2 regions of the Streptomyces sp. BoleA5 genome follow, and region 2 is predicted to be linked to the other one. Evidence: riboswitches for the same ligand, from Rfam matches in the RefSeq annotation. Region 2 holds a riboswitch; the other holds the start of a gene.
What was found. Region 2 has a riboswitch for glycine ahead of gcvT (glycine cleavage system aminomethyltransferase GcvT). Riboswitches for the same ligand answer to the same signal wherever they lie in the genome.
Positions count from the first base shown of each region.

Region 1: another riboswitch for glycine. It lies ahead of gcvP (aminomethyl-transferring glycine dehydrogenase); the one in region 2 lies ahead of gcvT (glycine cleavage system aminomethyltransferase GcvT).

Region 1 is NZ_KB892095.1:169,830-184,633, reverse strand. It holds gene B085_RS0111435 (DUF881 domain-containing protein) at 1-345, shown strand, start outside; partial or broken gene B085_RS50670 (zinc ribbon domain-containing protein) at 499-816, shown strand; gene B085_RS50665 (FHA domain-containing protein) at 832-1,278, shown strand; gene B085_RS0111425 (MerR family transcriptional regulator) at 1,298-2,044, shown strand; gene B085_RS0111420 (bifunctional nuclease family protein) at 2,133-2,606, shown strand; gene B085_RS0111415 (MerR family transcriptional regulator) at 2,799-3,422, shown strand; gene B085_RS0111410 (DNA polymerase IV) at 3,505-4,962, shown strand; gene B085_RS0111405 (PRC-barrel domain-containing protein) at 4,875-5,255, opposite strand; glycine riboswitch at 5,357-5,461, shown strand; glycine riboswitch at 5,463-5,585, shown strand; gene gcvP (aminomethyl-transferring glycine dehydrogenase) at 5,620-8,505, shown strand; gene B085_RS0111395 (DUF5999 family protein) at 8,575-8,781, opposite strand; gene B085_RS0111390 (hypothetical protein) at 9,030-9,620, opposite strand; gene B085_RS0111385 (glutamate--cysteine ligase) at 10,178-11,674, shown strand; gene B085_RS0111380 (type II CAAX prenyl endopeptidase Rce1 family protein) at 11,709-12,536, shown strand; gene B085_RS0111375 (PhzF family phenazine biosynthesis protein) at 12,544-13,371, opposite strand; gene B085_RS0111370 (hypothetical protein) at 13,525-13,773, opposite strand; gene tsaA (tRNA (N6-threonylcarbamoyladenosine(37)-N6)-methyltransferase TrmO) at 14,139-14,564, shown strand; gene B085_RS42090 (TetR/AcrR family transcriptional regulator) at 14,618-14,804, opposite strand, start outside.
Region 2 is NZ_KB892146.1:31,283-46,086, reverse strand. It holds gene B085_RS0135930 (L-serine ammonia-lyase) at 1-748, opposite strand, end outside; gene glyA (serine hydroxymethyltransferase) at 903-2,174, opposite strand; gene gcvH (glycine cleavage system protein GcvH) at 2,236-2,616, opposite strand; gene gcvT (glycine cleavage system aminomethyltransferase GcvT) at 2,702-3,814, opposite strand; glycine riboswitch at 3,870-3,992, opposite strand; glycine riboswitch at 3,994-4,094, opposite strand; gene B085_RS0135910 (AAA family ATPase) at 4,268-4,945, shown strand; gene B085_RS0135905 (hypothetical protein) at 4,980-5,723, opposite strand; gene B085_RS0135900 (enhanced serine sensitivity protein SseB) at 5,906-6,688, shown strand; gene B085_RS0135895 (enhanced serine sensitivity protein SseB C-terminal domain-containing protein) at 6,766-7,551, shown strand; gene B085_RS0135890 (DUF885 family protein) at 7,835-9,346, opposite strand; gene B085_RS0135885 (ABC transporter permease) at 9,670-10,662, shown strand; gene B085_RS0135880 (ABC transporter substrate-binding protein) at 10,767-12,539, shown strand; gene B085_RS0135875 (ABC transporter permease) at 12,646-13,644, shown strand; gene B085_RS0135870 (ABC transporter ATP-binding protein) at 13,641-14,753, shown strand; gene B085_RS0135865 (ABC transporter ATP-binding protein) at 14,765-14,804, shown strand, end outside.

The sequences.
Region 1 (14,804 bases), on a different contig from region 2:
CAGGGCGGGGTCGAGGCCGACATGCTCCTCGACGCGCTCCAGGAGCTGCGCGCCGCGGGAGCGGAGGCGATCCAGATCAACGACGTGCGGGTCGTCGCCGACACGTACTTCACCCAGGGGTCGGGCGGTGTGCAGATCGACGGGCACAAGGTGAGCGCGCCCTACCGCTTCAAGGTCATCGGTAATCCACAAGATCTCGAACCCGCCCTGAACATCCCCGGCGGCGTGGTACAGACTTTGGAGAAGGAGCAGGCCACAGCGGACGTGGCACGATCGGAGAAGATCGTTGTCGACGCCTTGCGGCCGTCGGAGCAGCCTGACTACGCTCAGTCGTCAACCCGGTGATGCGGGGGCGAGTGGGGTATGCGGGGGAGGGCGGGAGAATGCGGGGGGTCGCCGCACCGTTGGGGTGGTGCGTGAGAGAAACTGTGTGTTGGTCGTGACTGAGGGTTCGTCCTGCCCCACGGGCGGGTCTGTGTCGTTCAAGGGGAATCGCCCGTGAAGTTGTTCGGTAAGTGGTTCGGCAAGAGTTCACGTCCGGCTGGTGACAGCCCGACCGCGCGTCACCGCGCGCCGCGGCACGTGCAGGGGGAGGGGCCGGGCGAGGAGCGCCCGCTGTTCCGTGACGAGGCCGCTGCTCCGGGCGGTGACATTTCGGGCGGTCCTGGTGCGGTTTCTGTTGACCCTGCGGCTGCGGGGCGCATAGGTTTCCAGCAACCATCAGCCTCTAGCACGGGTGGAGGGTCCTTGCCGGTCTGTGCGCGGTGCGGGTTCCAGAACGCGGAAGCGAGCCGTTTCTGCTCCAACTGTGGCGCGCCGTTGCGCGCCGGGGTGCCGTCCGAGCGTGCCTCCGAGACCACGTCCACGATCTCCATCTCCGGGATCGAGGCGTACGAGGCCGAGGCGACGGGGCAGACCGTGCTGCCGGCGCTGTCCCCGGAGGCCCAGGCCGCGGTCGACGCGCTGCCCCCGGGCTCCGCGCTGCTGGTGGTGCGCCGTGGCCCCAACTCGGGGAGCCGCTTCCTCCTGGACGGTGAGCTGACCACGGCCGGCCGCCACCCGGAGAGCGACATCTTCCTGGACGACGTCACCGTCTCGCGTCGTCACGTGGAGTTCCGGCGCCAGCAGGACGGTTCCTTCACGGTCTCCGACGTCGGCAGCCTCAACGGCACCTACGTCAACCGGGAGCGGATCGACTCGGTGACCCTGTCCAGTGGCGACGAGGTACAGATCGGCAAGTACCGACTGGTCTTCTACGCGAGCCAGTGGGGCGCCTGACCCCCGCGAGGGAAGGTTCATGCTTCTTACACCGTCGGGCGGTGCCGGCAACGGCACCGCCACCGCGGACGACCGGCTGCTGAGCATCGGAGCGGTGCTCAACGAGTTGCGGGAGGAGTTCCCCGAGGTCACCATCTCCAAGATCCGTTTCCTGGAGGCGGAGGGGCTGGTGGAGCCACAGCGCACTCCGTCGGGGTACCGGAAGTTCACCGTCCGGGACGTGGAGCGGCTCGGGCACGTGCTGCGCATGCAGCGCGACCACTACCTTCCGCTCAAAGTGATCCGCGAGCACGTCGACGCCCTCGACCGCGGCGAGCCGCTGCCGCTGCCCGTCCCGTCCTCCGGGGAGCCCCGGGAACTGGTCGAGGTCGGCGCGATCGAGCGGGAGGCGCCGGCCGCGCTGCGCATCGGCCGGGACGAACTGCTGGCCGCGACGGGTGCCGAACCGGGTGAGCTCGCCCAGTGGGAGGCGTACGGGCTGGTGGAGGCCGGTCCTGACGGCGACTATGACGCCGAAACGGTGAACATCGCCAAGATCGTGGCCGATCTGGGCCGTTTCGGGCTCGAACCGCGTCACCTGCGCGCGATGAAGGCCGCCGCCGAGCGTGAGGCCGGTCTGGTCGAGCAGGTGGTCGCGCCCCTGCGCAGGCACCGCAATCCGCAGACCAGGACGCACGCGGAGGCCACCGCGCGGGAGCTGGCGGCGCTGTCGGTGCGCCTGCACGCGGCGCTGGTGCAGTCCGCGCTCAGGGTGCGGCTCTTCTGAGCCGAGGTGGCCGGGACACGCCCGGTCGGCGGCGGGCCGGGCCCGTCCCGACTACCCAAACCTGCCGGGCACGGCCTAGGGTTGCTGTGTGAACGAGCTCGACGTCGTGGGTGTCCGGGTCGAAATGCCCTCCAACCAGCCGATTGTGCTCCTGCGGGAAGTGGGAGGCGACCGCTACCTGCCCATCTGGATCGGGCCGGGGGAGGCCACCGCCATCGCTTTCGCGCAGCAGGGCATGACGCCCGCGCGGCCGCTGACCCATGATCTGTTCAAGGACGTGCTCGAGGCCGTCGGCCAGACGCTGACAGAGGTCCGGATCACCGACCTCCGCGACGGCGTCTTCTACGCGGAGCTGGTGTTCGCCAGCGGCGTGGAGGTGAGCGCCCGTCCCTCGGATGCCATAGCGCTGGCGCTCCGCACCGGAACCCCCATCTACGGGAGCGACGGTGTGCTGGACGACGCCGGCATCGCCATTCCCGACGAGCAGGAGGACGAGGTCGAGAAGTTCCGCGAGTTCCTCGACCAGATCTCGCCCGAGGACTTCGGCACCAGCAGTCAATGAGGGCCCGCCGAGGCCATTCGTCCAGCCCTACCCTCACCGTGGACACGGAAAACCACCTCTGGGGTTGATATCACTCGGCGTGCCGAGCGTGGCGATCGTTGACGCACCCGGAGTGACTGCCTACCGTCGAGAAGGAAAGTCCCGATGGCACGTGCGCGTGCCCTGAGGGGTGCGAAGGGACGGGAGGTCGGCGTGAGAAGCACCGGCGACGGTACGGCCTTCGGCGGCCCGTATCCGATGCGCGGGGCCTTGGCCCGCAACGCCGCGACGCCCCCCGGAGGGGGTTCGGGCGACACCTCGGGACAGCTGCCGGAGGGGGCCGGCGAACGGGTCGGCTATCGGGGGCCCACCGCCTGCGCGGCGACCGGCATCACCTACCGCCAGCTCGACTACTGGGCGCGTACCGGGCTCGTGGAGCCCAGCATCCGGCCCGCGTACGGCTCGGGGACGCAGCGGCTGTACAGCTTCCGGGACGTCGTGGTCCTCAAGATCGTCAAGCGGCTCCTCGACACGGGCGTCTCCCTGCAGAACATCCGCACCGCCGTGCAGCACCTGCGGTCCAGCGGGCCCGCGGAACTCACCCGTATGACGCTGATGAGCGACGGGGCGACGGTGTACGAGTGCACCTCGCCGGACGAGGTCGTCGACCTGCTCCAGGGCGGTCAGGGGATCTTCGGGATCGCTGTGGGGGTGGTGTGGCGGGACGTCGAGGGCGCCCTGTCGCAGCTGCACTCCGAGCGCGTCGACACCGGGGAGACCCTGGTCGGGCACAACCCGGGCGACGAGCTGGCACGGCGCCGCAACCGCGCGGGCTGACCGGGCCGGACCGGCCGCGCCCCATCCGTCCGCCGTACACACGTACGGCGGATGTCGGACCAATGGTGCACCATCGGTGACTGTGAGAAGCGCGCCGACCATCCTCCACCTCGACATGGACGCGTTCTTCGCCGCCGTCGAGCAGGCCGCGAAGCCGAGTCTGCGGGGCAAGCCGGTCATCGTGGGGGGTGTCGGGCCGCGCGGGGTGGTGGCGACCGCGTCGTACGAGGCCCGGGTGCACGGGGTGCACTCGGCCATGGCCATGGCCCACGCGCGCAGGCTGTGCCCCAACGCCGCCTACCTCGTTCCGCGCTTCGCGGTCTACCGGCAGATCAGCGACACCGTGATGGAGCTGCTGTCGAGGCTTTCGCCGCTGGTCGAGCCGCTCAGCCTGGACGAGGCCTTCGTGGACCTGGAGGCGGGCGGGATCGCGGACGACCCGCGCGCGGTGGGGGAGCGGCTGAGGGCGGACATCAGGGCGGCGACGGGGGTCACCGGTTCCGTGGGGCTCGCGGGCTCCAAGCTGATCGCCAAGATCGCCTCGGAGCAGGCCAAGCCGGACGGCCTGGTGCTCATCGAGCCCGGCACCGAGCGTGAGCTGCTGGCCCCCATGCAGGTGCGCACGCTGCCCGGCGTGGGTCCCGCGACGGCGGAGCACCTGCGGAGAGCGGGCATTCTCATGGTCGGCGAGGTGGTGGAGGCGGGGGAGGCCGAGCTGGTGCGGCTGCTCGGCAAGGCGCACGGCGCCCATGTGTACGGGATGGCCCTGGCTGTCGACGAGCGGCCGGTGGTCGCCGACCGGGAGAGCAAGTCGGTCTCGGTCGAGGACACCTTCGACGTGGACCTCACCGACCGGGTACGGGTCCGGCTGGAGGTGGACCGCCTGGCCGACCGCTGCGTGCGCAGGCTCCGCTCCGCGGGCCGCTCGGGCCGCACGGTGGTGCTGAAGGTGCGGCGCTACGACTTCACGACGCTGACCCGCTCCGAGACGCTGCGCGCCCCGACCGACGACCTGGCGGTCGTCCGGGAGACCGCGGCCCGGCTGCTCGAGGCCGTCGACATCACCGGCGGCGTCCGGCTGCTCGGGGTCGGTGTCGCCGGGCTCGCCGACTTCACGCAGGAGGACCTGTTCGCCCAGGCGGCGGAACGGGAGGAGGAGAGCGCCGCGGAGGAGGATTCCGGTGCGTCGCAGGGGGTGCCGGAGCGGCCCGCGGAGGTACCCCGGGAGCCTGCGCCGCAGGAGCGGCGCTGGGTGCCCGGCCAGGACGTACGGCACAGCGAGTACGGCGCCGGATGGGTGCAGGGCAGCGGCGTCGGCAGGGTCACCGTGCGCTTCGAGGAACCGGGTTCGGCGGCGCCGGGGCGGGTGCGAACCTTCGCGGTGGACGACACGGAGCTGGAGCCGTCCGAGCCGCTCCCGCTGGTGTTATCGGGCATGCCGGCGCTCCCGCGTCAGCTGTCGCCCGCCAGCGTGCCGAAGTCGCGGTCCGGCGGGGGCTCCGGCACCGGGCCGGACAGCGAGGGCCCGCTCATGCCGTAGTGGTGGTAGAGCTGGAGCTCCTGCTCGGGGGAGAGGTGCCGGCCCACGCCGAAGTCCGGGGCGTCCTTGATCAGTGCCTTGTCGAACGGCACGCGCAGCTCCTCCCCGGTGAACTCGCTCGGTTCCAGCGGCACGAACGCGTCACGGCTGAAGAGACCGGTGCGCACCGCAGCCCATTCGGGTTCCCCGGTGGCGTCGTCGAGGTACACCTCGTCGACGGTGCCGATCTTCATCCCGTTGCGGTCGAAGGCCCTGCGTCCGATGAGGCTGCGCGGATCGATACCGGTCTGCACGGTCCCTCCAACTGGTCGCGTTTAATCCTATTTAGGCACGAAAGGTGGCGGCTGTCACATGACTCGTTCCCTGACCGCGCTGGTACGCTGACAGCGGCTGCTGACCCCTTGCGGGAGAGTCCTGACGACGCGGGGAACCGCCCGTCGGGCGCCGAAGGAGCAAACCCTCCCCGGAATCTCTCAGGCATCCGTACCGCATGGGTGAGGTCACTCTGGAAAGCAGGAAAGGGCGGCACAAACTGTGCGCGGCCTGTTCCTCACCGACGGTGAAAGCCGCCCCGGCGCATGTGCGGGACGGTGAAGCTCTCAGGTTCAGATGACAGAGGGGGAGGCCGTGTCGCGCCAGACCAGGAGGCCTCCGCAGATGACCGCCAACCGCATCCCACTCTCCGAGCTGGAGCGCGGCATCCCCTTCGAGCAGCGTCACATCGGGCCCGACGCCGGTGCGCAGGCCAAGATGCTCGCGCAGGTCGGCTACGGCTCGCTGGACGAGCTGACCGCCGCAGCCGTCCCGGACGCGATCAAGAGCGCCGAGGCGCTCGGCCTGTCCGGCGCCCGCACCGAGCCCGAGGTCCTCGCCGAGCTGCGTTCGCTCGCCGACCGCAACCAGGTGCTGCGGCCGATGATCGGCCTCGGATACCACGGCACCTTCACCCCGCCGGTCATCCTGCGCAACGTCATGGAGAACCCCGCCTGGTACACGGCGTACACGCCCTACCAGCCGGAGATCTCCCAGGGCCGCCTGGAGGCCCTGCTGAACTTCCAGACGGTCGTCGCCGACCTCACCGGGCTTCCCACCTCCGGTGCCTCGCTGCTCGACGAGGGCACCGCGGCCGCCGAGGCGATGGCGCTCGCCCGCCGTGTCGGCAAGGTCAAGGACGGCGTCTTCCTGATCGACGCCGACACCTTCCCGCAGACCGTCGCCGTGATCGAGACCCGCGCCGAGCCGACCGGTGTCGAGGTCGTCGTCGCCGACCTCAGCGACGGCATCCCGGCGGAGATCGCCGAGCGGGGCGTCTTCGGCGTGCTGCTGCAGTACCCGGGCGCCTCCGGCGCCGTGCGCGACCTCAAGCCGGTCGTCGAGCAGGCCCACGGAATCGGTGCGATCGTCACCGTCGCCGCCGACCTGCTGGCCCTGACCGTGCTCACCTCCCCGGGCGAGCTCGGCGCCGACATCGCGGTCGGCACCACCCAGCGCTTCGGCGTGCCCATGGGCTTCGGCGGCCCGCACGCCGGCTACATGGCCGTCCGCGACACGTACGCCCGCAGCCTGCCGGGCCGCCTGGTCGGTGTCTCCGTCGACGCCGACGGGGACAGGGCCTACCGTCTGGCGCTGCAGACGCGTGAGCAGCACATCCGCCGCGAGAAGGCCACCAGCAACATCTGCACGGCGCAGGTGCTGCTGGCCGTCATGGCCGGGATGTACGCGGTCTACCACGGCCCCGACGGCCTGGCCCAGATCGCCCGCCGCACCCACCGCTACGCCGCGGTCCTCGCCGCCGGCCTGCGCGCCGGAGGCGTCGAGGTGACCACGGGCGCCTTCTTCGACACCGTCACCGCGCGTGTGCCCGGCCGTGCCGCAGAGGTCGTGGCCGCCGCCCGCGAGGCCGGGGTCAACCTGCGCGAGGTCGACGCCGACCTGGTCGGCATCGCCTGCGACGAGACCACCGGCCGCGCCGATCTCGCCGCGGTCTGGGGCGCCTTCGGCGTGACCGCCGACGTCGAGTCCCTGGACGCGGCCACCGAGGACGCGCTGCCCGCCGGCCTGGCCCGCGCGGTGGACTACCTGACCCACCCGGTCTTCCACCAGCACCGCTCCGAGACCGCGATGCTGCGCTACCTGCGCCGTCTCGCCGACCGCGACTACGCGCTGGACCGCGGCATGATCCCGCTGGGCTCCTGCACCATGAAGCTCAACGCGACCACCGAGATGGAGCCGGTCACCTGGCCCGAGTTCGGCGCGATGCACCCCTTCGCGCCGGCCGACCAGGCCGAGGGGTACCTGACCCTCATCCGTGAGCTGGAGGAGCGCCTCGCCGAGGTCACCGGCTACGACAAGGTCAGCCTCCAGCCGAACGCCGGCTCCCAGGGCGAGCTCGCCGGCCTGCTGGCCGTACGCGCCTACCACCGCGCGAACGGCGACAGCCGGCGCACGGTCTGCCTGATCCCGTCCTCCGCGCACGGCACCAACGCCGCCAGCGCCGTGATGGCCGGTATGAAGGTTGTCGTCGTCAAGACCGCCGGCGACGGCGAGGTCGACGTCGAGGACCTGCGCGCCAAGATCGAGCAGCACCGCGAGGAACTCGCCGTGCTGATGGTCACCTACCCCTCCACGCACGGCGTCTTCGAGGAGCACATCGGCGACATCTGCGCCGCGGTGCACGACGCGGGCGGCCAGGTCTACGTGGACGGCGCGAACCTCAACGCCCTGGTGGGCCTGGCGAAGCCCGGCCACTTCGGCGGCGACGTGTCGCACCTGAACCTGCACAAGACCTTCTGCATCCCGCACGGCGGCGGCGGTCCCGGCGTGGGCCCGGTCGCGGTCCGCGCCCACCTCGCCCCGTACCTGCCCAACCACCCGCTCCAGCCGTCCGCCGGCCCGGAGACGGGCGTCGGCCCGATCTCGGCCGCGCCGTGGGGCTCGGCCGGCATACTCCCGATCTCGTGGGCGTACGTGCGCCTCATGGGCGGCGAGGGCCTCAAGCGCGCCACCCAGGTCGCCGTGCTCAGCGCGAACTACATCGCCAAACGCCTGGAGCCGCACTTCCCGGTGCTCTACACCGGTCCCGGCGGGCTCGTCGCGCACGAGTGCATCATCGACCTGCGCCCGCTGACCAAGGAGACGGGCGTGACGGTCGACGACGTGGCCAAGCGCCTGATCGACTACGGCTTCCACGCGCCGACGATGTCGTTCCCGGTGGCCGGGACGCTGATGATCGAGCCGACGGAGAGCGAGAACCTCGCGGAGCTGGACCGCTTCTGCGACACGATGATCGCGATCCGCGCCGAGGTCGAGCGGGTCGGCTCGGGGGAGTGGCCCAAGGACGACAACCCGCTGCGCAACGCCCCCCACACGGCCGCGGCCCTGGGCGGCGACTGGGGGCACCCGTACTCCCGTGAGGAGGCGGTCTTCCCCGCCGGTGTGTCGGCCGCGGACAAGTACTGGCCGCCGGTCCGCCGCATCGACGGCGCCTTCGGCGACCGCAACCTCGTCTGCTCCTGCCCTCCGCTCGAAGAGTACGACGCGTAAGGGCGGTTGACGCTCAAGGGTCGGCCCCGCTGCAGCAGCGGGGTCGGCCCTGTGTCGTTCCCGGCCCGGTCAGGCCGCCGTGACGATGTGCTCGCTGCCGAGCGGGCGGTGCGGGGCGATGATCTGCCCGTCGGGCAGCAGCTCACCGGTGTCCTCGAAGAGGAGGACGCCGTTGCACAGTAGGCTCCAGCCCTGCTCGGGGTGGCTGGCCGTGATGTGGGCGGCCTCACGGTCGGGGCTGCCGGCGGACGGACACTGCGGCTGGTGCGGGCACATGGACGACGTCTTTCGCTGCGAGTGGTGTGAAGTACGGCTGCCTTGGGTAGGAACCTCAGTCATGCCGCTCCCCCGTTCAGTCGGTCGGTCCCAGTGTTGCTCTACTGAGGGATTTCCGCAGGGATTTCGCGTGAGCTGTCCTCGTTAGTTGGGGACGCATTCACTCTCGCGGGCGGTTGCCCGGACAATGCAACGCCTCCGTGACCGGACGGTCACGGAGGCGTGCGAGGTCGCCCCAGCCGGCAGTCTCAGGCGGTGGTGCCCAGCAGCGGTGGCGGAGCCAGCCGCAGGGTCAGCACCGGCACCAGGTCGGAGAGCCGGTGCATACGGTGCGCGGCGATCCCCGGCGGCGCCGGCGCCAGCGGGATCAGCAGGTCGGCGGGGGCCGGCTGCGCGGTGCCCGCGTCGGCCGCGACGTCCCCGTGCAGCCACAGCGTCAGCATGTAGAGCCCCGGTACCGAGAGCAGGTGCGGCTGGTAAGGGGTGGTGAGCGCGTCGGCCTGGCGCAGCGCGCGCTCGGTGGAGTCGAGGTAGGGGCCCTCGCAGAAGTGCGAGAACGCCCAGCCGTCCGGGGTGTCCACCGTCTCGCCAGCGGCGGCGACCTTCTCGCCGGTGCGGATGTGGAAGCGCCAGCCGGTCAGTCGCGCGCGCGGCAGTCCTCCCGGTTCGGTGATCACGGGGTCGAGGACGTGCAGCGGGAGCGGGTGCTCGGCGACCAGCGGCCCCGTGGCGTTGCGCAGCGAGGGGGTGCGGGCCTCGCGGACTGCGGTCGGGGAGCTCAGGGCGGCGAGAACGCTCCGCAGGGCGGGAGCGGGGGCTGGGGCTACCTGCAGCGGCATGGTGGGCGGCCTCTCATGAGGAGACACGGGGGTGCTCGGCGGGGTGCGGACAGCACTGTCAGCGATGGAGCAGACGACACGGCGGCAGGCCGGGACAGCCCGGATCCGTGAGGCGCGTGGGGGCGGCGACGAACGGAATCAGCGTGGGCATGCGGATCCCTTCCCGTGGCCGGTGCGTCGCGGGCGCGCGGCGGGTCGCGGAGGCTCTGCCTGTGAACGAAAGGATATACGAGGTGTGTTCGCGCAGTGTTTCATCTAGCCGTCAGTGATATTACGGGCAAGGCGGTTCCAGGACACCCTGGGCAGGTAATTGCTCCCCGATTGCACCGTCGCCCACGCCGTGAACTGCGCTTTCCGTGTTACTGCGGATGGCTGAATCTCATCGGTGTTTTTCACGAGAGGGCCGACGTCGGCATGTGAATTCCGTACGTGCCCGTGGAATGTGCCGCGAGACGGTGCTCTTGGCCAGCTTAGCGGCTCCGGACCGGGGCCGGGGGCCTTATCGATCTCAGGGCTGGGCATGATGTGATCACGGCCCACTCGAGGAAGGACCTCCGATGGGGGAAAAGGTCGCGGCCACGGGGTTCGACCTGGCCGACCGCCAGCGGTACCGCAGGAAGCTCAAGCAGTGCCTGCTGGGGCTGGAACGACTGCTGGAGGAGAAGCGGTTCGACCGTCCCCGCAATCTCATGGGGCTGGAGATCGAACTCAATCTCACCGACCGCGACGGGCTGCCGCGCATGATGAACGAGGAGGTCCTCGAGCGCATCGCGAGCCGCGATTTCCAGACCGAGCTCGCGCAGTTCAACATTGAAGTGAACATCGCGCCGCACCGGCTTTCCGGCCGGGTCCTGGACCGTCTCGCCGAAGAGTTGCGCATGGGCCTGGGATATGCCGAGGGAAAGGCCCGCGAGGTCGGCGCGCGCATCGTCATGGTGGGAATCCTGCCCACCCTCGGCGCACAGGACCTGGTGGGTGCCAATCTCTCCCGCGTCGACCGCTACATGCTGCTCAACGACCGCATCCTGGCCGCCCGCGGCGAGGACATCACCCTCGACATCTCGGGGGTGGAGCGGCTGACCTGCGTCTCCGGCTCGATCGCCCCGGAGGCCGCGTGCACCTCGATGCAGATGCACCTCCAGGTCACCCCCGCGCGCTTCGCCGCGGTGTGGAACGCCGCGCAGGTCGTGGCCGGCCCGCAGGTGGCGCTCGGTGCCAACTCCCCGTTCCTGTTCGGCCGTGAGCTGTGGCGGGAGACCCGGCCCACCCTCTTCCAGCAGGCCACCGACACCCGGCCCGAGGAGCACCGGGCCCAGGGCGTGCGCCCGCTGACCTGGTTCGGCGAACGCTGGATCGACTCCGCGTACGACCTCTTCGCGGAGAACGTGCGCTACTTCCCCTCCCTGCTGCCCATCTGCGAGGACGAGGACCCGCTGCACGTCCTCGACGAGGGCGGGGTGCCGCAACTGAAGGAACTCACGCTGCACAACGGCACGATCTACCGCTGGAACCGCCCCGTGTACGCGGTCGTCGACGGCGTGCCGCACCTGAGGGTGGAGAACCGGGTGATGCCGGCCGGGCCCACCGTCGCCGACGTGCTCGCCAACACCGCCTTCTACTACGGGCTCGTCCGCTCCCTCGCCGAGGCGTCGCGCCCCGTGTGGAGCCGGCTGCCGTTCGCGGCGGCCGCCGCGAACTTCGACGCCGCGTGCCGGTACGGCATCGACGCGGTGTTCACCTGGCCCCGGCCGGGGCGCGGCAGCGGTCTCATGGAGATCGGGGCCGTCGAGCTCGTCCTGGACGAACTGCTGCCGATGGCCGCCGCGGGACTGGACGCCTGGGGGATCGACCCGGTGGACCGGGACCACTACCTCGGCATCATCGAGGGCCGCTGCCGCAACCGCATGAACGGCGCCGAGTGGCAGGCCGTCGCCTTCCACCAGGAGCTGGACCGCGGGCTGGACCGCCAGCGGGCGCTGGCCGCGATGACCCTGCGCTACTGCGAGCTGATGCACACCGGCGCCCCCGTGCACGAGTGGCCGCGGGAACGCTGAGCCGCCGCCCGCGCCGTCGCACCGATGAGGCAGGATGGCGCGGGTGGAGGCATCTGAGGACAGGAACGCGGCGGAGCCGGGCGGGGCCGGGGCCGGCACGGTGGAGCGGCTCGCCCCGCGTACGCTGCGCAGCGAGACCCTTCTGGTGCTCGCGCTGTCGCTCGGGGCGAGCGCGCTCTCGGCACTCATCAGCTTCGTCGGGTCGCTGACCAAGCCCGGCGGGCTCAAGGACCAGGCGGCCACCCTCGTCGGCTCGCAGGCGCCGGGCCGTCCGTGGCTGGACCTGTCCTGGCAGTTGTTCGGCGTCGCCACGGCGCTCGTCCCGGTCGCGCTCGTCGCCCATCTGCTGGCCCGCGAGGGAACGGGCATGCCGGTCATCGGTTTCGACCTGCGCCGCCCGCGGACCGACCTGCTGCGCGGCGCCGCCCTGGCCGCGGCCATCGGCGGCACCGGGCTGCTGTTCTATCTGGGCGCGCGCGCCTCCGGGTTCAACCTGACGGTCGTGCCGGAGTCGCTGCCCGACGTCTGGTGGAAGATCCCCGTGCTGATCGCCTCCGCGATCCAGAACGCCGTGCTCGAGGAGGTCGTCGTCGTCGGCTATCTCCTGCGCAGACTGGGCCAGTTGGGCTGGACCCCGGTCGGCGCGCTGGTGGCCAGCAGTGTGCTGCGCGGCTCGTACCACCTCTACCAGGGCATCGGCGGGCTCATCGGGAACATGGCGATGGGCGTCGTCTTCGTGCTGCTCTACCGGCGCTGGGGCCGGGTGGGGCCGCTGGTGGCGGCCCACGGGCTCATCGACATCGTGGCCTTCGTGGGCTACGCCCTGCTCGCCGGGAAGGTCGGCTGGCTGCCGACCGCCTGAGACCGCCCTACGGGTGGGCGTGCAGCTCGCCGTCGATCACGGTGACGGCACGGCCGCTGAGCCGTACGCGGTCGCCGCTCAGCACCGTGCGCACCAGGCCGGAACGCGCCGAGGCCTGCAGCCCGGTGAGTTCGTCGCGGCCCAGACGCCGTGACCAGAACGGCGCCAGCGCGGTGTGGGCGCTGCCGGTGACCGGGTCCTCGTCGATGCCGACGGCGGGGAAGAAGCCGCGTGAGACGAAGTCGTAGCCGGTCGTCGCCGGGGACTCGGCGGCGGCGGTCACGACGAGGCCGCGCCTGGAGGGCAGCGCGGCGACGGCGGCGATGTCGGGCGTGAGCGCCCGTACGGTCCTCTCGTCGACGACCTCCACCATCAGGTCGCCCACGTCGTCGCCGGTCTCGTGCACCGACAGCACGTCGGCGCCGATCGCCGCGGAGATCTCGCCCGTGACGACGACCGAGGTCAGCGGGGCGACCGGGAAGTCCATGGTGATGGTGCCGTCCTCGGCGGCGGTCGTGGTGAGGACGCCGCAGCGGGCGCCGAACCTCACCGGGCCGCGGGCGGCGCCCGTGCTGTGCAGGATGTGCGCGGTGGCGAGCGTCGCGTGCCCGCACATGTTCACCTCGGCCCTGGGGGTGAACCAGCGCAGGGCCCAGTCCGTGTCCTGGGTGCCCGGCGTGGGATGGGCGAACGCGGTCTCGGAGAGGTTGACCTCCGCGGCGACCCGCTGGAGCCAGCCGTCCTCGGGGAAGCTGTCCGCGTCCAGCAGCAGCACGCCAGCGGGGTTGCCGGCGAAGGGGCGGTCGGTGAAGGCGTCGACGATACGGATCCGCATGTCGCGAGCCTACGGAGGCGCCGCGGCGACCGGCCAGGGCCAATCGAGGGGTCGTGGCCCGCGCGGCGGGTGCCGCAGCCGGATCCGTGTCCCAACAGGGCGTGCGTACGGCTGTCTTGAGGCCGTGACCTTGGTGCGCCCCGTGGCAGCCTCTCAGGCGGGCGGCGGGTCGTCGGACATCATCGGGCGCACCAGGGCGGCGTGCGCGGCGAGCACGGCACGGCAGAGCGCGCGTTCCGGATGATCGGCGTCCAACCCCCGGAGGCGCACCGCATGCTCGTCTTCCGGATCGACCGGCTCGGCGAGTTCGGCCGCCACGGCGACGAGGTCGGTGAGGCCGGAGCGCACCGGGACCTCAGGACACACGGCGAGGCGGATGACGAACGGCAGGGCGGCCGGCATCGCGGCGCCCCTCCGGAAGACGCCGTCCAACAGGACGTCGGTGAGCGCCGCACGGCCTCGGGCGCGGCGCGTTCGTCGAACAGCGCGTGGAGGAGGGCAGGCAGCCCCGCGGGGCGGCCGGGGAGGTCGGCCCACGGCACCTCGGTACAGCCGCGCAGCGCGGGGTGCGTCGCACCGTCCCGCCCGGCGTCCGGATGGTCGCGGAGGAACCGGGTCACCATGGCCTCGGCCGCGGTGTCGATCACGCACAGGATGGTCCGTCCTCGGCTCGTGTGATGCAGGATCACCACTGTGCCCTGTCCGGGCCGTTCGACGGCACGGACCGGGGGTGCGATGGCACATCGTGACGCCGGAGGAGGTGGCGGATGGACGGGGCGCCGGAGTCGGAGTACGTCCTGCGGGCCGTGGGGTATGTCGAGTCGCCGTTGCGGAGCCGGGACGAGGCGCCGAAGCAGGGGGACGAAGGGTCCCCGGAGGCGTGGCTGGTCTTCGAGCCCGGCGTCGCTCGGGCGTTGCGCGGGCTGCGGGCCGGTACGGACGTGGTCGTGCTGACCTGGCTGGACCGGGCCCGCAGGGACGTACTGGAGTTGCGGCCGCGTGGAGACCGGGAACGGCCGCTCACCGGGGTGTTCGCCACGCGGTCGCCGGACCGGCCGAACCCGGTCGGGTTGCACCGCGTCCGGGTCGTCGAGGCGGACGGCCTGCGGTTGCGGGTGCGGGACCTGGAGGCGCTGGACGGCACGCCCGTCCTGGACGTGAAGCCGGTGCTCGAACGGCCGGGCGATCGCTGACGGGACGGTGCCCGGTCGCCGGGGGCGGCCGGGCACCATCGCGTCGTCACACCTCAGGACGTGCCTGGCGGCGGGGTGAGCATCGTCCCGAAGACCGTGTCGAAGAAGTCCTCGAAGGCCTCGTCCGACCGGCCGGAACGGGCGGTGATCAGCGTTCCCTCCCAGGCGTTGAGCACGAACCGTGCCGTCCGCCCGGTGTCGAGGTCCGCCCGCAGCTCGCCGGCGCGCTGCGCCTCGGCG
Region 2 (14,804 bases):
GGCGGGCGGTCGCCGAGGCGCGGCGGCGGACCTTGAGGCCGCCGGGGAGGATGCCCTCGCGGGTCAGCCCGGCCCGCACGCAGTCCTGCATGACGCGCCAGATCTCCAGCAGGCCCGTGCGGATCTCGGCCTCGGTGCGCCAGGCCTTCTCGTTCTCCAGCATCAGGCCGGAGATGGACAGCCCGGTCTCCCGGGTGAGGCGGAGCAGCTCGTCGCCGGTGCGGAAGGGGTACTTCAGCACGGTGTCGTCGAGCTTGATGCGGTCCTCGCCGACCGCGTCCTCGTCGACGACGAAGCCGCCGCCCACCGAGTAGTAGGTCTTCTCCAGCACGGGCGCGCCGGTCTCGTCGTACGCGAAGAGCGTCATGCCGTTGGCGTGGTACGGCAGCGAGCGGCGCCGGTGCAGGACCAGGTCGTCGGCGGCGGAGAACGGGATGTCGTGGGCGCCGAGCAGGCTGATGCGGCCGCTGCTGCGGATGTGCTCGACCCGCTCGTCGGCGGTGTCGACGTCGACGGTGCGGGGGGAGTGCCCCTCCAGGCCCAGCAGCACCGCCTTGGGGGTGCCGTGACCGTGGCCGGTCGCGCCGAGCGAGCCGAAGAGTTCGGCGCGCACGGAGGCGACACCCGCCAGCAGGTCGTCGTTCTTCAGCCGCTGGGCGAACATCCGCGCGGCGCGCATCGGGCCGACCGTGTGGGAGCTGGACGGGCCTATGCCGATCGAGAAGAGGTCGAAGACGGAGATGGCCACGGTGCGATGACTCCTCGGATTCGCGGACCCCGTTGTCCGCGGGCGGCCGGCGGGGTCGCCGCCGGAGTGGTACGTGGGCGGCGTGGGTGCGCCGCGCTTGCTCCAGTGTGCGGGACCGTCCTCGCGGACGGCCCCGCACACCGGGTGATGCTCGCTACTTCAGGCCGGGGTACAGCGGGTGCTTGCCGGCCAGGGCGGTGACCCGGGCGCCGAGCGCCTTGGCGGTCTCCGCGTCGAAGCCCGGCTTGAGGGCCTCGGCGATGACGTCGGCGACCTCGCGGAAGTCCTCGGTGCCGAAGCCGCGGGTGGCCAGCGCCGGGGTGCCGATGCGCAGGCCGGAGGTGACCATCGGCGGACGAGGGTCGTTCGGGACCGCGTTGCGGTTGACCGTGATCCCGATCTCGTGCAGCCGGTCCTCGGCCTGCTGCCCGTCGAGCTCGCTGTCGCGCAGGTCCACCAGGACCAGGTGGACGTCGGTGCCGCCGGACAGCACCGAGACACCGGCCGCGGTGACGTCGTCCTGCGTCAGCCGCTCCGCGAGGATCCTCGCGCCCTCCAGGGTGCGGACCTGGCGGTCCTTGAACTCCTCGCTCGCCGCCACCTTGAAGGCGACCGCCTTCGCCGCGATGACGTGCTCCAGCGGGCCGCCCTGCTGGCCGGGGAAGACCGCCGAGTTGATCTTCTTGGCGAGTTCCGCCTTGCACAGGATGACGCCGCCGCGCGGGCCGCCCAGCGTCTTGTGCGTGGTCGTGGTGACGACGTCCGCGTACGGCACGGGGGAGGGGTGCAGCCCCGCCGCCACCAGACCGGCGAAGTGCGCCATGTCGACCATCAGGTACGCGCCGACCTCGTCGGCGATCCGCCGGAAGGCCGCGAAGTCCAGCTGCCGCGGGTACGCCGACCAGCCGGCGATGATCAGCTTCGGGCGGGACTCCTTGGCCAGGCGCTCGACCTCGGCCATGTCGACCTGCCCGGTCTCGGCGTCCACGTGGTAGGCGGCCACGTTGTAGAGCTTGCCGGAGAAGTTGATCTTCATGCCGTGGGTCAGGTGCCCGCCGTGGGCGAGGTTCAGACCCAGGATCGTGTCGCCGGGGTTCAGCAGCGCGAACATCGCGGCCGCGTTGGCCTGCGCGCCCGAGTGCGGCTGGACGTTGGCGTGCTCGGCGCCGAAGAGCGCCTTGATCCGGTCGATCGCGAGCTGCTCGACGACGTCGACGTGCTCGCAACCGCCGTAGTAGCGGCGGCCGGGGTAACCCTCGGCGTACTTGTTGGTCAGCACCGAGCCCTGGGCCTGGAGCACCGCGACCGGAGCGAAGTTCTCCGAGGCGATCATCTCAAGGGTGGACTGCTGACGGTGCAGTTCGGCGTCGACGGCGGCGGCGACGTCGGGGTCGAGCTCGTGCAGTGAGCTGTTGAGAAGCGACATCAGGGGGTCATCCGTCCGGAGGTCGGAGTGGACAGGGCGCAGCGGTGGAGGTCTCGGGCGGTCAGCTGCCGGTGAAGGCGGTGTACTCGTCCGCGGAGAGCAGGTCGCCCGGCTCCTCGGAGATCTTCACCTTGAACAGCCAGCCGCCCTCGAAGGCCGCCGAGTTCACCAGCGACGGGTCGTTGACGACGTCCTCGTTGACCTCGGTGACCTCGCCGGAGACCGGGGCGTACAGGTCGCTGACCGACTTGGTCGACTCCAGCTCTCCGCAGGTCTCACCCGCGGCGACCGTGTCGCCCACCGCCGGGAGCTGGACGTAGACGACGTCGCCGAGGGCGTTGGCCGCGTGCTCGGTGATGCCCACCGAGGACACGCCGTCCGCGTCGGCGGCCGAGACCCACTCGTGCTCCTTGCTGTACCGCAGCTGCTGGGGGTTGCTCATGGCGTGAATTCTCCTGGATGACGGTATGTGCTGGTGAACGGCTGTCTTGACAGATGGGACGGCTGTACCGGATGTGACCGGGACCTCAGCGCTGCCGCTTGTAGAACGGCAGGGCCACCACCTCGTACGGCTCATGCGTACCGCGGATGTCCACGCCCACACCAAGGGCGCCCGGCGTCGCGTGCGCGGCGTCCACGTACGCCATGGCGATCGGCTTGCCCAGGGTCGGGGACGGGGCGCCGGAGGTGACCTCGCCGACCACCTCGCCGCCCGCCACGACGGGGTAGCCCGCCCGGGGGACCCGGCGGCCCTCGGCGACCAGGCCGACCAGCTTGCGCGGCGGCGTGGCCTCGGCCTTGGCGGCGGCCGCGGTCAGCGCCTCGCGCCCCACGAAGTCACCCGGCTTGTCGAACTTCACGACCCGGCCGAGGCCGGCGTCGAAGGGGGTGAGCGCGGTCGTCAGCTCGTGCCCGTACAGCGGCATGCCCGCCTCCAGGCGCAGCGTGTCCCGGCAGGACAGGCCGCAGGGCACCAGGCCGGCGTCCGCGCCCGCCTCGGTCAGCGCCTGCCACAGCTTCTCCGCGTCGGCCGGGGCGACGAAGAGCTCGAAGCCGTCCTCGCCGGTGTAGCCCGTGCGGGCGATCAGCGCGGGGACGCCGGCCACGGTGCCCGGCAGGCCCGCGTAGTACTTCAGCCCGTCCAAATCGGCGTCGGTGACCGACTTCAGGATGGCGGGGGAGTTCGGGCCCTGGACGGCGATCAGCGCGTAGGCGTCCCGGTCGTCGCGGACCACGGCGTCGAAGCCGGCGGCGCGTTCGGTGACCGCGTCGAGGACGACCTGGGCGTTGGAGGCGTTGGCGACGACCATGTACTCCTCGTCGCCGAGGCGGTAGACGATCAGGTCGTCGAGGATGCCGCCGTCGGGCGCGCAGATCATCGTGTAGCGGGCACGTCCCACGGCCAGCGCCGAGATGTGGCCGACCAGCGCGTGGTCCAGCGCCTCGCCCGCGGCCGGACCGGTGACCGTGATCTCGCCCATGTGGGACAGGTCGAAGAGACCTGCCCGGGTCCGCACGGCGGTGTGCTCGTCGCGCTCGCTGGCGTACCGCAGCGGCATGTCCCAGCCCGCGAAGTCGGTCATGGTGGCGCCGAGGGCGCGGTGCAGCGCGTCCAGTGCGGTACGGCGGGGTTCACTCATCGGGCGGGCTCCCAAGGCGAGGAAGGGACAGGTAGGGCGATGACGGGGAAGGTCCTCCCCATCTGTCATCGGAACCTGAGAGGTTCACCTGGACCCTCCGGTCGGAGGAGTCCCGGTTTGCACCTTGGGTGGGGCGGCGCCCCCGTCGCCGGGAGGGCTCGCCCGCTTTTCAGATGTGCCTCGAACGCGCGGTATCTGTGCCTGAGAGATTCAAGGGAGGACTTGCTCCTTCGGCGTCCCGCCCGCCGCAGCGGTGCGGAAGCTCTCCCGCGCGGCCTCGAACGGCCTATATGTGATTGAGGCCGCCATCATTGCACGGGCGCCCGCCGTTGTCGCGATCGAGTCCCGGATGTCCCGGTCCGGTCCCGATCCGGTTGTAACGCCGCCGTTTCTCTGGGTAGGCAAAGACACAGGATTTACCATTTCTTGAACGTCGGACCCGGAGGGCGAACTGTGCGGTGGCAGAGTGCGTATGCGACGGCCGGGGGCCCGGCCGTGTCCCGGCCGGTACCGGCGCGGGCCGGGGGGGCGCGCCGCGGGGGCCGCTCCGTGCGGCCGCGCCGGCTGCTCGATCTGCGGCGGGGGCGGCGGCCCGTGCGCACACTGCGCTATCCGCCGGGTGACGTCCTGGTCGTCTCCGGCCTTCCCGGCGGCGGCAAGAGCACCCTCATGCGGCGCGCGAAGGGCAGTGCCCGCCTGATCGACTCGCAGGACGTGAGGGAGCGCTGGCAGGCCCGGCTGCCGCGGCTGCTGCCGTACGCCCTCTACCGCCCCCTGGTGCGGATCGCGCACTATGCCGGGCTGTGGCGGGCGCTGCGCTCGGGCGACAGCGTCGTCGTGCACGACTGCGGCACCCTGCGCTGGGTGCGCGCCTGGGTCGCCCGCCAGGCGCGGCGCCGGGGGCGGGGTATGCACCTGGTGCTGCTGGACGTCCCCGTGGTGACCGCTCTGGACGGTCAGCGCGAACGCGGCAGGGGGGTGTCGGCGTACGCCATGGCCCGGCACCGCAGCGCCTCGCGCCGGCTGCTCGCCGAGGCGGAGGCCGGCCGGCTCCCCGGGGCGTGCGCCTCGGTGGTGCTGCTGGACCGCGAAGCGGCCCGGGAGCTCGAGGCCATCGACTTCGACGGCTGAGCGGCCGGGCCGCGTCGCGTGAGGGGCGGTACCGCTACTGACCCTGGAGGTCCATTTCGGCCTGCGGCGCGATCTGCGCCTCCGGCGGCAGCTGCTCTCCCTGGTCGTTCAGGGGGAGCGGCAGCGGGAGCGGAAGCGGCAGCGGCAGCGCGCCGGTGAGCAGCTTCGGCACCGCCATCAGCAGGGCCTGCAGGTCGGCGACGACGGTGGCGACACCGGCCGTCACACCCGCGAGGTCCTTGGCGACCACCTTGGCCAGCAGGTCCGTGACGTCCTGGACCAGCTTGGTGAGCGCGTTCTTGACGTCGGTGACGGCGTCCGCGGCGCTCTGGTCGCCCGGCCCGCCGACCTGGTCGATGGCGCCCTGGTCACCCGGCTGACCGAGATCGCCTGGCTCCAGGCCCGGTTGTGGCGCGCCCGGATCGAAGGCCGACGGGTCGGTGACGCCGGGAGATACCGCACCAGACTGGTCGAGGACCGAGGCCAGCTGACGGCTCGCCTCCTCCAGACCCCTGCGGAGTTCGTCCAGCTTCGCCGAGTCCGGGCTTTCGATCTGGGCTTCCTGGGTGAGCTTGGCCCCGATGGACAGCGTGTCACCCAACTTGGCGATGAGTTCGGCGTTGCCCGTCTCCGCCGCCCGGGCGGCGAGGTGCTCGACCTCGACGGCCGTGCTCCGGGTGGGGGCCTGGGCACTCGCGACACCGCCGGTGAGGCCCATCGTCAGCGCGGCGCACACGGCCGCCGCTATGAGGGTGGAGTTGATCCTGGTGATGCGCATGTCGAGATATCTCCCGTTTGAGGGTTTTCTCCTTGCTCGTCCTACCTTCGGAGCCGTAGTGACGCTTCGCAACCGGACGATAGCTATATGTGACGTATATGAGGTGCGGGGTCGCTCGCGCCCGCCGCCGGATAGGGTTTCCACGGAGCGCACCACCACGGCAAATTGCGAGGCGAGACGCAGTGAACATCCCGGGGCAGCGGATACCGGACGGCTTCGCCCCGTCGGGCCACGGTGCCGGCGGCTGGCCCGCCAACGAGCTGGAGGAAGTGCTGTCCGCGGCACTCGGTGATCCGGGTGCCACGGCCCGTGTCCTGGAGGTGCTCGGGCGTTCGCAGTTGTGGATCCCGCTGCCGAACGGCGGCGGTCCCGAGAGCACGGACCTCGACCTGCCGACCCTCGAACTCGAAGGCGGCGTCTACGTTCCGGTCTTCAGCTCCGAACAGCAGTTCCTGGCCGCCGGTTCCGGCATGGACTTCGCCGTCGCGCCCGCCCGTGAGTTCGCCCGCGGGCTGCCCCCGCAGCTCGGGATCGCCGTGAACCCCGGGGGCGCGGTGGGTCTTCCGCTGCCGCCCGCCGCGGTGATGGAGCTGTGCCGCACCGACCGCGAGCCCGGCACCCCGAGCGGCGCCCGGGTCCGGCTGTGGGAGCCCTCGCCGCACGAGGAGCCGGTCGACTTCCTGGCCGCCGCGGCGGGCGAGTTCGCCGTCACCCCCGTCGTGCTCTCCGCCCGCCGCGCCCTGGCCAGCGTCGAGGGCGACCCCGCCACGCTCTTCGTCGGCGTCGAACTCGACCGCTGGCAGGAGGAGGACCGGGCCGCCGCCATGGCCGCCCTCGGGCGCGCGCTCGGCGCCGTACCGCTTCCCTGGCAGGTCAATCTGGTGCTGCTGGACGTCGCACAGGACCCCATCGGCGACTGGATGCTGGAGCGCGTGCGACCCTTCTATGTCGGCACGGGCGCATAACCTGGGTCCGGCACGACACCCGAGGCATTCGGCGAAGCAGACGACGCGGACAAGGCAGACGCGGAAGGGCGGGACACGTGAGCGCCGGCGTGGGAGGGGGCGGGGGGCTGGAGCATGCGCTCCGGCAGGTGACGCCCGGTAGGTACGACGCCTACGAGGAGGTGCTGCGGGCCCTCGCCGACAGCCAGGTGTGGATGCTGCTCTGGCAGGGCACCCCCGGCGGGGCGGACGCGCAGTACGGCAACATGGAGGTCGCCGGCCACGGCTATGCGCCCTGCGTGACCTCGCCGCAGGAGTTCACCGCCTGTGGCTGGAACCGGGCCCACGAGGTGGTGTCCGGTCGCGAGATCGCGGCCTCGCTCTTCCCCGACCGCTGGGGCCTGTGGCTCAATCCGCACGCCCCCGGCGGCGGCATCGGCATCCCCTGGCTCGACCTGCGCCGCGTCTGCCTCGGCCTCGACCGGTCCCCGGCCGGACCGCTGCGGATCGGCGAGCCCGCGCTCCAGATCCCCCAGTACTACGCCCTGTTGACCCAGCAGGCCCATCGCAACCCGGCCGTCCGCTCGCTGCGGCGCGCCTGGGTGCAGCCCGCGCTGGGCGAGCCGTACCTGGCGATCGGCGTCGACCTCTACGAGGCCGGGCCGCAGGCCGTGGAGACGGTGCGCCTGATGATGCAGTCCGCCCTCGGCGCGGTGCCGCAGGGGCTGCCGGTCGCCACGGTCGCGCTCAACGACGAGTACGACCCGGTCGGCATGTGGATGCGGGCCTCGGCGCAGCCCTTCTACTCCCGCGACGCCCACGGCGCGCCGGGTGCGCCGGGCGTGCCCGGGGCGACGTACGGCTGGGCCCCGCAGCCCTACTGAGGCCTGCGGGGGGAGTTCCGGGTGCCGTGGCGCCGGTGTGTGGGCCGGTGCGGGTCCGTTGCGCCTGCGGCCGGCTTTTCCCGCCCGCCCGTGCGGCACCGTCCGCGGGTGCGGGTGACCCCCGTGGGTGGTGCCGGCGCGTCGGCGGCTGCGGCCGGTTCCCGCCCCGCGATCACGCAGCGCGGGCGGTAACCGGCGGGAGGGTGGGAGACAGCCCGCCGCAGGTGCGGCGGATCCGCACTCGTCCACGCACCGCGGCGAGGGCCCCGCGAGGGGCCGCCCGTCACAGGACCGCGTCGATGAGCCCCAGCGGCGGGCTCCCCAACTCCAGCAGCGCCCCGTGGAACCGCTGCAGCGAGAACTCCTGCCCCCAGGCGTCCCGGGCGCGCTCGCGCAGCCGCATGATCTCCAACTTGCCCCAGGTGTAGCGGCCGTACGCCGCGTCGAAGGTGCCGCGCCGGGCCTCGGAGGCGGCACCGGCCCGTGCGAGGTGGGCGTCCCGCATGAACCGCTGCGTCGCCTCCTCCAGCGTCATCGCCCCTGTGTGCAGCCCGATCGCGCACGCGAGCCGGGTGACGCGTACGAGCGCCTCCAGGGACACGCCGATCGCGAAGCGGGGGTCACGGGAGCGGAAGCCCTCCTCGAGGCAGACCTCCTCGACGTAGTGCGCCCAGCCCTCGCAGAAGGACAGCGAGTGCAGGACACGCCGTACCTGTGTGGGTGCGTGCCGCAGTGCCCTTCCGTGGGCGAAATGGCCGGGCGCCACCTCGTGGACGGTGATGGCCGGCAGGCTCGTGCGGCTGAAGACCGAGAGCCACTCCTCGCGCTCCTCCTCCGGCCAGTCCGGCTCCGGCGGGGTGACGTGGTACCAGGAGGCGGAGTCGGCCTCCTCCGGTGCGGCCCAGGTCATCATCGCCATGGACCAGCGGCGCGACGGCGGCGCCGGACCCACGAGGCAGTCGCCGTCGAGCCAGGGCACGAGCCCCCGCCGGCGGGTGAAGTCGATGACCTCCTCGGTGAGCCGGGCCGCCTCGGGGATGACCCCGTCGGCGTCCGGGTGGTCGGCCAGCAGCCGCGGGATGAGCTCGTCCACGGTGGCCTTCGGGTCCAGCCGTCCGCAGGACTCGGTCAGGAGCGCGGTCAGCCGGTCCCGTTCGCGCTCGGCTTCGTCGGCGAGCGCCGACAGGTCCACGCGCAGACCTTCCTGACTGCCCATCAGCAGTGCGAGCGCCTCCCCGCCGAGCCGGGGGTCGGGGTCGCCGGTCTCGGCGGCGCGGGCGATGTGGTCGACCAGGCGGGCGTGCGCGGCGAGCGCGGGACCCGCTTCCGGCTCGGTCTCCGGGTCGAGGTCGGCGGCGAGACCGCGGACCGCCCCGAGGAGTGCCCCGGCGACCGGCGCGCTCACCCTGTCGAGCGATGCGATGGCCGCGTCGACGGCGTCCGGCCACTGCTGGAGGTGGCGTCTGCGGGCCTCGGAGAGTTCCTCGCGGGGTGCGTACTCGCGGTCGTAGGCGGTGAGTTCAAGGTTGGACAAATGCGGATACGGGTCGCGGCGGTGCAGCTCAAGCTCGCCGTACTGGACCTTGAGGGTGTCCTCGAAGACCGAAAGGTGCCGTTCGTCGTGAGGGTCGGGAAGGGCCGGTTCGCGGAGCCGGGCGTGGGCGAGCGAGGACAGTCCGCGGCGGACGCCGTCGGGCGACAGGTCCTGCACCTGGCCGTCGTACTCGTGGAGTCCCGCCATCTCCCTGACCACCGGGACCATCAGGTCGCACACGGAGCGAAGCCGATCATTCATGGCATCGAAGGTAGCGACTTCCGTTGCCCCGCGGCGATCTGTCAACGCGCGTAACACTGCGGTAATAACGGACGAAGGTTCACCACATCACGGTTGCGCATCGCTTCCCTGCGGGGTCTGGCGCGTGATCCAAGCCCCATGAAGACTCGCGCACCAAGGCGCTTCCTACGTCGCCTTAACGATTCATCACAAGCCAAACACACAGCCCAGCGCCACCGCACCACCATCAAGAGCTGCGCCCGACATGGTCGGTCCGCTCCGTCGACCCGGGCGGACGGCCAGGCGAAGCCGGCCACCGCCGGCAGGGGGATGCACGAGGAGACATGACAGCACCGCTGCACGACACCGCTGAGACGACCGTCGCCGACGTCACCGCCGACATACCCGCGAAGGCGATCGAGGGGCGTTCGCCCGGGCGCATCGCATGGATGCGCCTCAAGCGCGACAAGGTGGCGCTGGCGGGCGGCGTGATCGTCGTCTTCCTCATCCTGGTCGCGATCTTCGCCCCCCTCATCGTCAGCGTCCTCGGTCACCCGCCGAACGACTTCCACGAGGACAAGATCGACCCGCTCTTCGGCACCCCCACCGGCAAGTGGGGCGGCATCAGCGGGGATTACCTCTTCGGCGTGGAGCCGGTCAACGGCCGCGACGTCTTCAGCCGCATCGTCTACGGCACGCGGATCTCCCTGCTGGTGGCCTTCCTGTCGGCGATCGTCGCGGTCGTCCTCGGCACCTTCTTCGGCATCATGGCCGGTTACTTCGGCGGCTGGGTCGACGCCGCCATCGGCCGTGTCATGGACGTCCTCCTGGCCTTCCCCCAGCTGCTCTTCATCATGTCCCTGGTCTCGGTCATGCCGAACTCGCTGCTGGGCTTCAGCGGCACCGGCGTGCGCATGGGCGTCCTGGTGGTCGTGATCGGGTTCTTCGGCTGGCCCTACGTCGGGCGCATCGTCCGCGGCCAGACGCTGAGCCTGAGGGAACGCGAGTACGTCGACGCGGCCCGCAGCCTCGGTGCCGGCCGCGGCTACATCCTCTTCCGGGAACTGCTGCCCAACCTCGTCGCCCCGATCACCGTCTACGCGACGCTGATGATCCCGACGAACATCCTCACCGAGGCCGCCCTGAGCTTCCTCGGGGTCGGCGTGAAGCCGCCCACCTCGTCGTGGGGACAGATGCTCTTCAAGGCGCTGTCCTTCTACGAGACGGACCCGATCTTCATGCTGATCCCGGGTCTGGCCATCTTCATCACCGTGCTCGCCTTCAACCTCTTCGGTGACGGCGTACGGGATGCGCTGGACCCGAAGGGCTCCCGCTAGCCCTCGCACACCGCCCCTGCCATTCCCGTCAGGTGGCTTCTCACCGAGAAGGACCGCAGGTCCGCGGAAAGTCGCGGACCGCGAATCACGGAGGTTACGAAAAAGTGACATCCCCACGCTCATCGAGGCGCAGGCTGGCCGCAGGGACGGCCGTCGTGGTCGTCGCGCTGCTGTCCACCGCCGCTTGCGGCGGAGGCGGCGGTGGCAAGTCCGACGGCAACGCCAAGGCCCCCGGATTCAACGCCGCCGTCAACAAGGTGGCGAACGCGTCCGACAAGAAGGGCGGCACGCTCAAGTTCATCGGCACGCAGGACGCCGACTCCTGGGACCCGCAGCGCGGTTACTACGGCTTCATGTGGGACTTCGCGCGGTACTACACGCGCCAGCTGGTCTCCTTCACCCCGGAGCCGGGTCTCGCCAGCACCACGCTGAAGCCGGACCTCGCGACCGGCCTCGCGAAGGTCGAGGACGGCGGCAAGACCTACACGTACACCCTGAAGGACGGCCTGAAGTGGGAGGACGGCTCCCCGCTGACCTCCAAGGACGTCAAGTACGGCATCGAGCGCATCTGGGCGCAGGACGTCATCTCCGGTGGCCCGATCTACCTGCAGCAGGTGCTCGACCCCAAGGGTGAGTACAAGGGCCCGTACAAGGACACCTCGGCCGACAAGCTCGGCCTGAAGTCCATCGAGACCCCGGACGACAAGACCATCGTCTTCCGCCTGCCGAAGCCCAACAGCGACTTCGAGCAGATGCTGGCGATGCCGTCCGGCTCCCCGGTCCCGGCGGCCAAGGACACCGGCGCGAAGTACGGCCTCAAGCCGTTCTCCAGCGGCCCGTACAAGTTCCAGTCGTACACGCCGAACAAGTCGATGGTGCTGGTCCGCAACACCAACTGGAGCGCGTCCACCGACGACCTCCGCAAGGCGCTGCCGGACAAGATCACGGTCACCCTGACCACCAACGCCGACGACATGGACAAGCGCCTGATCAACGGCGACTACGACCTGGACCTCAACGCCACCGGCGTCGGCCAGGCCGCGCGCGCCGAGGTGCTCGGCAAGAACAAGGCCAACGCCGACAACCCGGACACCGGCTTCATCCGCTACGCGGTCTTCCCGACCACGGTCAAGCCGATGGACAACATCCACTGCCGCAAGGCGGTCATCCTCGCCGCCGACCACAAGTCGCTGCAGACCGCCCGCGGCGGCCCGCAGGCCGGTGGCGCGATCGCCCCGAACATGCTCCCGCTGGGCATCAAGGGCGCCGACGGCAAGTACGACCCGTACAACGTCCTGAAGGACACCACGGGCAACGTCGAAGAGGCCAAGAAGGAGCTCAAGGCCTGCGGCCAGCCCAACGGCTTCAAGACCACGATCGCGGTCCGCAACAACAAGCCGATCGAGATCGCCACGGCCGAGTCGCTGCAGGAGTCGCTGAAGAAGGTCGGCATCACCACCGAGCTCGACGAGTTCGACGGTGCGCAGACCTCCGGCATCATCGGTGCCCCGAAGACGGTCAAGTCCAAGGGCTACGGCATCATCATCATGGGCTGGGGCGCCGACTTCCCGTCGGGCCAGGGCTTCCTGCAGCCGCTGGTCGACAGCCGGTTCATCCTTGAGAGCGGCAACAACAACTTCGCCGAGATCAAGGACAAGGCCATCGACGGCCTGTTCGACCAGGCGCTGCAGCAGACCGACGCGAACGCTGCGGCCGAGATCTACAAGCAGATCAACCAGAAGGTCTCCGAGGGCGCGTACTACCTGCCCTTCACCTTCGAGAAGAACATCATCTGGCGCAGCTCGCGCCTGACCAACGTCTACACGGCCGACGCGTACAACGGCCGCTACGACTACGCCTCGCTGGGCGTGCAGTAACAACTCTCGAATCGATCGAGTGCCACACCCGCTAGGCACGAAGGGCAGGTGATGGCCGCGTGCGGCGGCCCGGGGAACCCCCCGGGCCGCCGCCGGGCCGAGCACAGTGCTTGCATACATCATCCGGCGACTGTTCGCTGTCGTCGTCATGTTGCTGGTCATCACATTGGTGACCTTCGGGATCTTCTTCCTGATCCCCAAATGGGTCGGTGTCGACCCCGCCACCTACTTCATCGGGAAGCAGGCGGACCCGGCCTCGCTTGAGGGCATTCGGAAGAAGATGGGCCTCGACGACCCCATCCTCGTGCAGTTCGGCAAGTTCCTGTGGGGGCTGGTCGCCGGGCGTGACTACGCCAACGGCACGGACGTCACCCACTGCTCCGCCCCCTGCTTCGGCTACTCCTTCCGCAACGAGCAGGCGATCTGGCCGGTCCTGACCGACCGTCTTCCCGTGACGATGCAGCTGGCCGCCGGCGCCTGCGTCATCTGGGTCATCGTCGGTGTCGGCACCGGTGTCGTCTCCGCTCTCAAGCGCGGCTCGGCGCTCGACCGCTCCCTGATGACGGTCGCGCTCGCCGGCGTCTCGCTCCCCATCTACTTCACCGGCATGATCGCCCTGGCGGTGGTCGTCTACGGCCTGGGATGGATCGACGGCCAATATGTGCCGTTCGGTGAATCGGCCTCCGGCTGGTTCGGCGGCATGCTGCTGCCATGGGTCACACTCGCCTTCCTCTACGCGGCCATGTACGCCCGGATGACCCGGGCCACCATGCTCGAGATCATGGGCGAGGACTACATCCGCACCGCGCGGGCCAAGGGCCTGCGTGAGCCGGTCGTCATCGGCAAGCACGCCATGCGCTCGACCATGACGCCGGTGCTGACCATCCTCGGCATGGACCTCGGCGCCCTCGTCGGCGGCGCGATCCTCACCGAGACGACGTTCAGCCTGCCCGGCATCGGCCAGGCGGCGGTGAAGGCGATCTCGGACAAGGACTTCCCGCTGATCCTCGGCGTCACGCTGATCGCGGCCGTCGCCGTGGTGGTGGCGAACCTTCTCGTAGACCTGCTGTACGCCGTCGTCGACCCGCGCGTGAGGCTGTCATGACCGACCTCCCCATCCAGAAGTCCGGCACCGGGGCGGATTCCGCCCCGAACGAGCCGGTGGCCGGGAAGGCGCAGCCCACGGCGTTCCTGGAGGTCCGCGACCTCAAGGTGCACTTCCCGACCGACGACGGCCTGGTGAAGTCCGTCGACGGCCTCTCCTTCCAGCTGGAGAAGGGCAAGACCCTCGGCATCGTCGGCGAGTCCGGCTCCGGCAAGTCCGTCACGTCGCTGGCGATCATGGGTCTGCACCGGGCAGGCCAGTACGGCCGCAGCAAGGCCCGGATGTCCGGCGAGATCTGGCTCGAGGGCAGGGAACTGATCTCGGCCGACCCGGACGAGGTCCGGAGGCTGCGCGGCAAGGACGTCGCGATGATCTTCCAGGACCCGCTGTCGGCGATGCACCCCTACTTCACCGTCGGCGCGCAGATCGTCGAGGCGTACCGGGTGCACCACGACGTCTCCAAGGCCGTGGCCCGCAAGCGCGCGATCGAGATGCTCGACCGCGTCGGCATCCCGCAGCCCGACAAGCGCGTCGACGACTACCCGCACCAGTTCTCCGGCGGCATGCGGCAGCGCGCCATGATCGCCATGGCGCTGTCCAACAACCCCGACCTGCTCATCGCGGACGAGCCGACCACCGCGCTCGACGTGACCGTGCAGGCGCAGATCCTGGACCTGATCCGGGACCTGCAGAAGGAGTTCGGCTCCGCGGTCATCATCATCACCCACGACCTCGGCGTCGTCGCCGAGCTCGCGGACGACATCCTGGTGATGTACGGCGGTCGCTGCGTGGAGCGCGGGCCGGCCGAGAAGGTCTTCTACGAGCCGCAGCACCCCTACACCTGGGGCCTGCTGGGCTCGATGCCCCGCCTGGACCGTGAGCGCACCGAACGGCTCAACCCGGTCAAGGGCTCCCCGCCGAGCCTGATCAACGTGCCGTCCGGCTGCGCCTTCCACCCGCGCTGCCCGTACGCGGAGCTCACCGGCGGCGCGAGCACCACCGTCGTTCCGGAACTGCGCGAGGTCGGCAGCCGGCACCACGCCGCCTGCCACCTGGGCGCGGCGGACCGGGAGCGCATCTGGACCGAAGAGATTGCGCCGAAGCTGTGAAAGGCCAGGAGATGACGATCCCCCAGCAGTCGACCGCCGACGGGTCGGATG